Regions from separate parts of the Promicromonospora sp. CA-289599 genome, predicted to be linked through region 2. Evidence: predicted binding sites of a transcription regulator. Region 2 holds the regulator's gene; the other holds the start of a gene.
What was found. The regulator LexA, encoded in region 2, represses DNA repair genes until DNA is damaged. The targets are predictions, from matches to a motif close to TCGAACANNTGTTCGA.
Positions count from the first base shown of each region.

Region 1: a site for LexA is predicted at 3,069-3,084, ahead of ACQEVI_RS23045 (DUF222 domain-containing protein). Genes of this name have one in related genera too.

Region 1 is NZ_JBNJNI010000001.1:5,177,062-5,182,573, reverse strand. Features, by position in the region: gene ACQEVI_RS23065 (histidine kinase) at 1-189, shown strand, start outside; gene ACQEVI_RS23060 (DUF4097 family beta strand repeat-containing protein) at 279-1,121, shown strand; gene ACQEVI_RS23055 (ABC transporter ATP-binding protein) at 1,276-2,091, shown strand; gene ACQEVI_RS23050 (ABC transporter permease) at 2,103-2,864, shown strand; gene ACQEVI_RS23045 (DUF222 domain-containing protein) at 3,148-4,797, shown strand; one part of gene ACQEVI_RS23040 (IS3 family transposase) at 4,803-5,148, shown strand; one part of gene ACQEVI_RS23040 (IS3 family transposase) at 5,148-5,512, shown strand, end outside.
Region 2 is NZ_JBNJNI010000001.1:4,770,633-4,776,144, forward strand. Features, by position in the region: gene ACQEVI_RS21250 (ATP-dependent DNA helicase) at 1-1,416, shown strand, start outside; gene ACQEVI_RS21255 (L-lactate dehydrogenase) at 1,444-2,433, shown strand; gene lexA (transcriptional repressor LexA) at 2,539-3,354, opposite strand; gene ACQEVI_RS21265 (LysM peptidoglycan-binding domain-containing protein) at 3,544-3,990, shown strand; gene nrdR (transcriptional regulator NrdR) at 4,110-4,583, shown strand; gene ACQEVI_RS21275 (DUF5302 domain-containing protein) at 4,730-4,957, shown strand; gene thpD (ectoine hydroxylase) at 5,026-5,512, opposite strand, start outside.

The DNA of each region.
Region 1 (5,512 bases), 410 kb from region 2:
ACCACCCTGCGTCTGCCCGACCACCTCAAGACGCAGGCCGAGGCGGCCGCCACCCGTGACGGCGTCTCGGTCAACACCTGGCTGGTGCGGGCGGTCGCCGCCGCGCTCGACCGGCCCACCGCGCGCCCCGCCCCGCAGACCGCTTCCGGGCTGCCGAGCGGGAACCGCCTCACCGGCTGGGTGCGCTGACCCGCAGCGACACCACTCCGACACCACCCGGCTCGCCGCCGGTTCGCTACCCCCTCGCCTTCCCGCCCTTGTCCTCACCTGGAGTTGTCATGCCCACTTTCCCCGCCACCAGCCCCGTCCCGGTCGTCGTGGACGTGCCCTTCGGCAACCTGCACGTGGTCGCCTCCGAGCGCGACGACGTCGTCGTGACCGTCCTGCCCGCCGACCCCACCAAGTCGGGCTCGGTGCGCGCCGCCGAGGAGACCCGCGTCCAGCGTGACGGTGACGCCGTCACGATCATCTACCCGTCCTCCTGGAAGCAGTACGTCCTTCCGTTCGCGGCCGGCGGCGCGCAGGTCAACATCGAGCTGCCGATCGGCTCGCACCTCAGCGGCAAGGCCGGCTCCCTGTACGCCGAGGGGCTGCTCGGCAACGTCGACCTCACCCTGAACGGCGGCGACGTCCGGCTCGACGAGGCAGCCCGCCTCGACCTCAAGGTCTCCGCCGGGTCCGTCGTCGTCGGCCGGGCCACGGGGCCCACCTCCATGAAGGTGAGCGCCGGCGGGGTCCGGGTCACGGAGTTCTCCGGCGAGGGCACCATCCGCGCCAGCAACGGGACGACGACCGTCGGGTCCGTGACGGGAACGCTGGACGTCGTCGGGGCGCACGCGGAGATCACCGTGGGCCGCGTCCACGGCACCCTCTGCGTGAAGTCGGCGCATGCCGGCATCCGCGTCGACCGGGTCGAGTCGGGCAGCGTCACGCTCACGACGTCCTACGGCTCGATCGAGGTCGACGTGCCCGAGGGCACCGCCGCGTGGCTCGACATCGCCTCGGAGCACGGCACCGTCCACAACCAGCTCACCCCCACGGACGGCCCCGTCGAGAACGAGGCCACCGCGGAGATCCACGCCAGCACGGGCTGGGGCGACGTCATCGTCCGGCGGCCCTGAGGTCCCTGAACTTCCGCGAGCACTGGCCGGGTATGAGCCCGACCTGACCTGAGGCGCGGACCGGCGTCGTCGGCCCGAGAAAGAACCCGAACCACCTTCCTGGCTACCCCCTACCCAAAAACCGTTCCCCAGCGTTCCCCAGAAAGGGAAGACCATGAGCACGAACAGCGAGCGGAGCCGCGAGCCCGCCATCCGAGTGCAGAACGTCGAGAAGTCGTACAAGGACCTGCACGTCCTGAAGCGCGTGGACCTCGAGGTCGCGCGGGGCAGCATCTTCGCCCTGCTGGGTTCCAACGGCGCGGGCAAGACGACGGTCGTCAAGATCCTGTCCACCCTGCTGAGGGCCGACGCCGGCACCGCGAGCGTGAACGGGTACGACGTCGCCACACAGGCCGCCGACGTGCGGGAGTCGATCAGCCTGACCGGGCAGTTCGCCGCGGTCGACGAGGTCCTCACCGGGCGGGAGAACCTGATCCTGGTCGCCAGGCTGCGGCACCTGACCAACCCCGGCAAGATCGCCGACGACCTCCTGACCCGGTTCTCGCTCACGGATGCCAGCGGGCGCAAGGCCGCCACCTACTCGGGCGGCATGCGGCGCCGGCTGGACATCGCGATGAGCCTGATCGGCAACCCGCCGATCATCTTCCTCGACGAGCCCACCACCGGCCTCGACCCGCAGGCCCGCATCGAGGTGTGGGAAGCCGTCAAGGAGCTCGCCCGGAACGGCACGACGGTGCTGCTCACCACGCAATACCTCGACGAGGCGGAACAGCTCGCCGACCGGATCGCGATCCTCCACCAGGGCCGCATCATCGTCAGCGGCACCCTCGCCGAGCTGAAGGCCCTGCTGCCGCCGGCCAAGGTCGAGTACGTCGAGAAGCAGCCCACTCTCGAGGACGTGTTCTTCGCCGTCGTCGGCGACAGCACCGCCGGCGACCCGCCCAGCACCCCCGTCAGCACGGACAAGTGAGGAACGAGACCATGAGCAAGCACTTCTTCGGCGACACCGCCGTCCTGACCGGGCGCTCCCTGAGCCACATCATGCGCAGCCCCGACACCATCATCACCACCGCCGTCACACCGATCGCCATGATGCTGCTGTTCGTCTACGTCTTCGGCGGCGCGATCAACACCGGCACCGACAACTACGTCAACTATCTGCTGCCCGGCATCCTGCTCATCACCATCGCGTCGGGTATGGCGTACACGGCCTACCGGCTGTTCCTCGACATGCAGGGCGGCATCTTCGAGCGGTTCCAGTCCATGCCGATCGCGCGTTCGGCGGTGCTCTGGGGTCACGTGCTGACGTCGCTGGTCGCCAACCTGGTCTCGGTGACGATAGTCGTGCTCGTGGCCCTGCTCATGGGCTTCCGCTCGGGCGCGGGTGTGCTGGCCTGGCTCGGCGTCGCGGGCATCCTGGCCCTCTTCACGCTGGCCCTGACCTGGCTCGCGGTCATCGCCGGCCTGTCGGCCAAGACCGTTGACGGCGCCAGCGCGTTCTCCTACCCGCTGATCTTCCTACCCTTCATCAGCTCGGCCTTCGTACCCACCGAGACCATGCCCGGCCCCGTGGGGTGGTTCGCCGAGAACCAGCCCGTCACCTCCATCGTCAACACGATCCGGGACCTGCTCGCCCAGCAGCCGGTGGGCACGGACATCTGGGTGGCGCTCGGCTGGTGCGTCGGCATCCTTGCGGTCGCGTACGTCCTGGCCACTGCCGCGTACCGCCGGAAGCTCTCCTGACGGCGTAGGTACCGGCTCGACCACGGTCCTCGACCGCGCACCATCCGGTGTGCGGTCAAGGACTGTTTCGTTGCGGAGCGTGGGATGGGCCTGTCCGGCAGATCGGTCGACACGCCTTGGCTCGGCGGGACTTTCGGGGCTGCCCTTGGGCATCGCAGCGGCGGCATGAAGGGTTATCCACAGATTTGAAATCCACCAAGCAGACCGCACGAGTGTTCGAGATAATAGATGCACCGAGGGAGTGAGAACTAGACATCAGCGATTCAGATGGGCGGGGGTGGGCATGGTGGAGCAGACGACGAACAGTGGTCCGGCCAGTGGCCCGCCTCCTGCTGCGGCTTCGATCGAGGAAACCCTCGCCCGGATCGAGAACGAGATCGACCACCTCACCACCCTGACCACCCCGGAGACCCTGACCGGGTGGGACGCGCCGAGCATCGGCCGCCTGGTCGAGGCCCACACCCGGATCCGTCGGCTGACCGGCCGCCTGGACGGGGTCCGGTACACCCTGCTACCGAGGATCGAAGCCGAGGGTTCCTGGCGCTCCGGTGGCATGACGCGTACGTTCACGACCTGGCTACGCCTGCGTGAAGGGATCTCCGCGCGCACCGCGGGCAAGGACATGACCATCGCGCGGCGTCTGGCGACCGCGCTCCCCGTGACCCGGGAGCGCCTGGTCGCCGGAACCCTGGGTGTCGACCACGCCCGCGTGATGACGGAGGTCGCACCCACCAGTGAGACGCGTACGGATGCGTTGGCGTGGTTGATCGATACCCGTACCGGGCACACCACCACCCCGGAACAGTTCGTGCAGACCGTTGCCGTCGACCTCCCCGACCCCGCAGACGACCCCGACGGGACCCGTACCCGGGAGCTGGTCACCCAGGTGCTGGAAGGCGCGGTCACGGAGGGGACCTTGGTCACGGGTGAGGGCATCGTGCTGCGTGAGGCGGGTGTGTTGAACGCGGACCAGTTCCGCACGGTCGCGCGCCGGTTCGCGACCGTGACCGACCCGGACACCGACGACCTCGATGACGACAAGGCAGCCCACGGTGAGTTCTTCGACCTGGCCAAGACGTTCGGCGGGTACCACGTGGCCGGGTTCCTCACCGACGAGCACGGCCTCCTGGTCAGCACCGCGATCAACGCGGTCCTGGGCGCCCCGTCCGCGGACGACGCCCGGACCACGACGCAGCGCCGCGCACAAGGCCTCGCGGACGTCGCGCGGGTGGTGCTGGACACGAACCAGGCCTCCCCAGGGGCAGCGATCGCACCGCACCTGAACGTGACCGTGTCGTGGAACGAGTTCGTCACCCAGGTCACCCGCACCCGCGACGGCCTGTGCCTGACCTGCGGACAGACCCGACCCGGCTCCACGACCCGACCAGACGCAACGAGTGCAACGGGTGCCGCAGGCACAGCGGGTACCGCAGGCACCGACACAGCCAGTCCGACGGCAGTGGCCGGATTGCTGACGTCTGGTGGTCCCGTGTTCACCGAGACCAGCGAGCGTGCCCCACGCGCCCTGGTGCGTCGCCTGGCGTGTCACAGTGCGGTGACCCGGATCGTGTTCGGAGCCGACGGCGCCGTCCTGGACGTCGGACGCGCCCAACGCACCGTGACCGGACAGATGCGACGCGCCGTCATCGCCAGGGACCAGCACTGCGTCTGGCCAGGATGCGACCAACCACCCTCACGCTGCGAGGTCCACCACGCGATCACCCACTGGGCTGATGGTGGGGGCACGTCGGTGACGAACAGTGCCCTGCTGTGCTGGTACCACCACCAGCTCGTCGACACCAAGAACATCACCATGCACTGGACCGGCAAGACCACCACCACCGACAACGACGCGACCACCGGTGCCCGGGCCCTCACCCCGTTTGGTGGACACGCTGATACTGGATCGTGGATCCAGAGGAAGCGAGTTTGATCCGCATGGCTATGAAGAACTATCCGGAGGAGTTCAAGGCCGATGCTGTGGCCTTGTACGAGTCCACGCCCGGGGCGACGATCAAGGGCATCGCCCGGGACTTGGGCGTCTCGCGAGAGACGTTGCGGTTATGGGTGCGCCGCGCTGCCGAGCAGCGCGGGCAGGCCGCCGTGACGGCCGGTCCGGCAGCGGGCACGACGCCCGGCGAGCCCGCGGTGCGTTCCGGTGGCAGGGTCGGGCAGCTGGAGGCACGGGTCGCCGAGCTCGAGGCGGCCAACGCCCGCCTGGAGGCCGACAAGCGCAAGCTCGCCACCGAGCGGGAGATCCTGCGTAAGGCCGCGAAGTATTTCGCGGGAGAGACGACCTGGTGAGCCGCTTCCAGTTCGTCGCCGAGCACCATCCCACCTACTCGGTGAAGCGGCTGTGCCAGGTCCTTGAGATCAACCGGTCGAGCTACTACAAGTGGCGCGACGGCGCCGCTGGTCGTGCCGCCCGGGCTGCTGCTGATGCCGGGCTGGCGGCGCGGATCCGGGCTCTGCTGAAGGAGGATCCGGCTCTTGGCTCGCCGCGGGTGACGACCGAGCTGCGTAAGGCCGACCCGGTCGGGCCGCCGGTGAACCACAAACGGGTCGCTCGTGTGATGCGCGAGCACGGCATCGCGGGGATCCGGCTACGACGACGAGTACGCACCACAGTCCCGGACCCATCGGGGCAG
Region 2 (5,512 bases):
GGCGGCAAGTGCCCGATGCTCGCCGAGTGCTTCCCCGACAAGGCTCGGGCCACCTCCCGGGAGGCCGACGTGGTGGTGACCAACCACGCGATGCTCGGCATCGCGGCCACCGGTAGCCCCGGCATCCTGCCGGAGCACGACGTCGTGGTGGTGGACGAGGCGCACGAGCTCACGGACCGGGTCACGTCCTCGGCGACCGTGGACCTGTCCATGGCCTCGGTGGAGAGCGCGGCACGCCTGGCACGGCGGCACGCGGGCACCAACACCGATGCGCTGGACGCCGCGGCCCAGGCGCTGGGGACGCTGCTGGTGACGGCCCCCGCCGAACGGTTCCCGAACGGTCTGCCCGACGAGCTGCGCCTGGCGGTGGCCGCGGTGCGCGACGCCGCCCGCGAGGTGCTGAGCACGCTCAAGCCGGAGGCGAGCGGTAGCAAGGGACAGGCTCCGGGCCAGCCCGAACCCGGCCTGAAGATGGCGCAGGGCGCCATGCTGCAGCTCTTCGAGACGGCGGAACGCATGTCGTTCCAGGACACGACCGCCGACGTGCTGTGGTGCTCACGCCCTGACAACAACTGGGGCGGGTTCGCCGACAACGTGACCCGGCTGCACGCGGCGCCGCTGCACGTGGCTGGTCTGATCCGGATGCACCTGCTGGGCGAGGCGACGGGCGTCTTCACGTCGGCCACGCTGGCGCTGGGCGGCACGTTCGACGCGGTGGCCGGCACGCTCGGCCTCAAGGGCGAGGATGCCCCGCCGTGGCAGGGTCTCGACGCCGGCAGCCCGTTCGACTACCCGCGCCAGGGCATCCTGTACATCGCGCGGCACCTCCCGGCGCCCGGCCGCGAGCCGACGACGGAGGCGCAGCTCGACGAGATCGCGGAGCTGATCACCGCCGCCGGCGGCCGCACGCTCGGGCTCTTCTCCTCGCGTCGCGCCGCGAACGCCGCGGCCGAGGCCATGCGCGAGCGGCTCGACCTCCCGATCCTGGCGCAGGGTGACGACCAGCTGCCCACGCTCGTGCGCGAGTTCGCCGAGGATCCGGAGGCATGCCTGTTCGGCACGCTGTCCCTGTGGCAGGGCGTGGACGTGCCGGGTCCGTCGTGCCAGCTCGTGCTGATCGACCGCATCCCGTTCCCGCGCCCCGACGACCCGGTCAAGGCGGCACGCGCCAAGGCAGTGGAGCAGGCAGGCGGCAACGGGTTCATGGCGGTGTCCGCGCAGCACGCGGCACTGCTGCTCGCACAGGGGGCCGGGCGCCTCGTGCGGAGCATGGACGACAGGGGAGTGGTGGCGGTCCTCGACCCGCGCCTCGCGACGGCCCGCTACGCATCGTTCCTCACTCGTTCGATGCCGGGGTTCTGGCCGACCACCGACCCAGCACTGGTGCGCGCCGCGCTGGCGAGGCTCGACACCTAGTCCGGCTCGACACCTAGTCTGGGGAGCATGGCAGCCCTTTCGGACATCCCGGCCGACCGGTCCTCCGGCACCCGCACCACCAAGATCGCTGTGGTGGGCGCGGGCGCGGTGGGCTCCACGCTGGCGTTCGCCGCGCTCGCGCGGGGCTCGGCGCGGACCATCGCCCTGCACGACGTGAACCGGGCGAAGGTCGAGGCCGAGGTGCTCGACCTCCAGCACGGCCTCATGTTCACGCCCCAGGCGCAGGTGATCGGCTCGGACGACGTCGGCGTCTGCGCGGGAGCTGACGTCGTGGTCGTGACCGCGGGGGCGAAGCAGAAGCCAGGGCAGACCCGGATCGACCTCGCCGAGGGAACGATCGGCCTGATGCGCGACATCCTGCCCGGTCTGGTCGACGTCGCGCCGGACGCCACGTACGTCATGGTGACCAACCCGGTGGACGTCGTGACCTACGCGGCGCTCAAGATCTCCGGCCTGCCGCGCGAGCGGATGTTCGGCAGCGGCACGGTCCTGGACTCCTCCCGGCTCCGCGTGGTGCTCGCCGAGCGCTGCGGCGTGGCGGTGGGGAACGTGCACGCGTACATCGCCGGAGAGCACGGCGACTCGGAGATAGCGCTGTGGAGCTCGGCCTCGATCGGCGGCGTGCCGCTGCTCGACTGGGAGCCCCTGGGCGGCAAGCAGCCGCTCGACGTCGCGGTGCGTACGGAGGTGCACCGCGAGGTGGTCGACTCCGCGTACCGGATCATCTCCGGCAAGGGGGCGACCAACTACGCCGTCGGCCTGGCTGCTACCCGCATCATCGAGGCGGTGCTCAACGACGAGGGCCGGATCATGCCGGTGTCCTCGCTGCTGGACGACTACCACGGCATCAGCGACGTGTGTCTGTCCGTGCCGTCGCTCGTGGACCGGCGGGGTGTCACGGCCAACGTGCGGGTGCCGATGTCCGACGACGAGCTGGCGGGCCTTCGCGCCTCGGCGGAGAGCGTGCGCGCGGTCCAGAAGCGCTTCGGCTTCTGACGCAGCGGCCGTACGGCCCCAAGGACGACGAGAACGGGGTTGTGTTCCTGCCGGATCGGCATCGGAACACAACCCCGTTCTCGTCGTCCTTGGACGCCCTACCGGCTACAGGGACCGCAGCACCGCGACCACGCGGCCGAGGATCTGGGCCTCATCGCCGGGAATCGGCTCGTAGGCCGGGTTCTGCGGCAGCAGCAGCACGTGACCGTCGGTCTGCTTGAACGTCTTGACCGTGGCCTCGCCGTCGATCATGGCGGCGACGATCTCGCCCTGCTCCGCGACGTTCTGCTGCCGCACGACCACCCAGTCGCCGTCGCAGATCGCGGCGTCGACCATCGAGTCGCCGGCGACCTTGAGGAGGAACAGCTCGCCGTCGCCCACCAGCTGGCGGGGGAGCGGGAACACGTCCTCGACGACCTGCTCGGCAAGGATGGGGCCACCGGCCGCGATCCGGCCCACGAGCGGCACGTACGACGGCGGGGGAGTGCTGGCGTCGTCGGGCACGGAGCCACCCCAGTGGACCTGGCCGCTGCGGCGCGGCTCGGGCCAGTGGATCTCGCCGCGCGTCGGCTTGTCGACCTGCTCGGCCATCGGCTCCACGAGCTCCATGGCGCGCGGCCGGTTGGGGTCGCGGCGCAGGAAGCCCTTCTTCTCGAGCATCTGGAGCTGGTGCTTGACGCTCGACGGGCTGGCCAGCCCGACGGCCTCGCCGATCTCGCGCATCGACGGCGGATAGCCGCGCGTCTCGAACGACTGCCGGATCGTGTCCAGCACGAGGCGCTGCCGTTCGGTGAGGCGGTCTGTCGGCGAGATCGTGTGCACGTCAGCGACCGCCTTGTCGGCTGGCGTGTCCAGCGTGGCGACGCCGGAGGCTGCCGTGTCGACGGCTCTCGTGTCGCTGGTCCCGTCCCGTCCCGTCATGCCCGTGCCCCTCCCGTTCCGACAAATGTTCTCCTGTGCGCTACCCACTCTAGGTCACAAACGCGCTCGGCTCAAACGAATGTTCGAGCGTGTCTCGACATGGACGGTGTCCCGTGCTACACAATGGTACGGGCGTTCGACGAACGCTTGTATGAACGACAGAAGCTCTGCACACTTCGAGGAGGGGCCATGGGGGACGTGATCCCGCTGCGGCAGTACACCCCGACGTATGAACAGGCGTATGCGCCGTCGTATGGCCGGGCGTACGCACCGGCGGCCGGACCGGCTGCGGTTCGTGCGTACACCCCGGCGGAGGGGCGCACGCTCGCCGACCGGCTGGGCCTGGCCGGCCTGCGGCTCACCCGGCGCGGCCGCGTGGTCCTCGTGCTGCTCGCCATGCTGCTGGTCGCACCGATGGTCACGTGGGGGGCGACGGCGGTCGCCAGCTCCCCGGGGGAGCCCACCGAGGTCCGGGTGCATGCGGTGCAGCCGGGCGAGACGCTCTGGGGCTTCGCCCAGGAGGTCGCGAGGCCCGGCGAGGACGTGCGGCACGCGGTCGGCAGGCTGCAGGAGCTGAACGGGATGTCGACCGGCAGCGTGCGCGTCGGGGAGCTGTTGCTCCTGCCCAAGGAGTGACCGAAGGCGTCGATTCACCGACGAATGTTGCGGCTATGTTGCAAGGGGGTGGTTTGCCCGCTTACGGTCGGGGCGCGACCGGAGGCCTCCGGTCGATGGTCGACCACGCAGGAGTGAGCATGCACTGCCCGTTCTGTCGCCACGCCGACTCGCGCGTGGTGGACTCGCGGACTGCCGACGACGGCCTGTCGATCCGGCGGCGGCGGCAGTGCCCGAACTGCAACCGGCGGTTCACCACCGTGGAGACCGCGAGCCTGTCCGTGGTCAAGCGCTCCGGCGCCACCGAGCCGTTCAGCCGCGACAAGGTCGCCGCGGGTGTGCGCAAGGCGTGCCAGGGGCGTCCGGTGAGCGACGACGACCTGGCGATCCTGGCCCAGCGGGTCGAGGAGACCCTGCGGAGCAACGGCAGCGCGGAGATCGACGCGTACGAGGTGGGTCTCGCCATCCTCGGCCCCCTGCGCGAGCTCGACGAGGTCGCCTACCTCCGGTTCGCGAGCGTCTACCAGGCGTTCGACTCGCTCGAGGACTTCGAGAGCGCGATCACCTCGCTCCGCGCGGAGCGCGCCGAGCGGGCCGCCGCCGCTCAGGCATAGGAGCCGGCCCGGCCCGGCGCGCCGTCGTCGGCCGCGCTCGCCCAGGTGAAATCCAAAAATGTTGGCACCCGGCTGCGCCGTGGTGCAGGCTGGGGCCGACGACGGACCCGATCGAGGGACCCCCGGAACAAGAGGAGGTGATCGGTGTGACGGACGAGAAGCCCAATGCCGAGGTGGCCGAGACCAAGGGTGTTGAAGAGCCCAAGGTCGCGACAGCGCCGAGCACGGACGCGAAGGCGAAGTTCAAGGAGGCTCTGGACCGCAAGAACGCGGCTCGGAGCCGGACCTCCGCGGGCGATGTGAACACCGGCGCGGTGCACGGCTCGGAGACGACCGGCCCCGTGCAGAAGATGTTCCGCCGCAAGTCCGGCTGATCCATCGGTGATGGAGGCCGCTGACCTGGTGAACGACCAGGTCAGCGGCCTTGTCTTTCGGCGCTGCCTCAGCTGACCGGTGTGAAGTCCCGGCTCCCGAGGAAGGCCGGTCGAGCCTTCTGCGCTGCGAACGGCTCGACCGCGGTGTTCTCGACACTGTTGTAGACCAGGAAGATGTTCGATCGGGGGAACGGCGAGATGTTGCCGTTGGAGCCGTGCATGCAGTTGCAGTCGAACATGATCGCGCTGCCGGCCTTGCCGGCGAGAACGTCGATGCCGTGCGAGCTGGCCATGCGGGTGAGGATGTCCTCATCCGGGGTGCCGGCGTTCTGCATCACCAGTGACGACTTGTAGTTGTCGTTCGGCGTCCGGCCGGTGCAGGACACGTAGGTCTTGTGCGTGCCGGGCATGATCATCAGCGGGCCGTTGAACGAGTAGTTGTCGGTCAGCGAGATCGAGATGCTGACCGTCCGCATCCGTGGCAGGCCGTCCTCGGCGTGCCACGTCTCGAAGTCCGAGTGCCAGGCGAAGTCGCCGCCACCGAAGCCGGGCTTG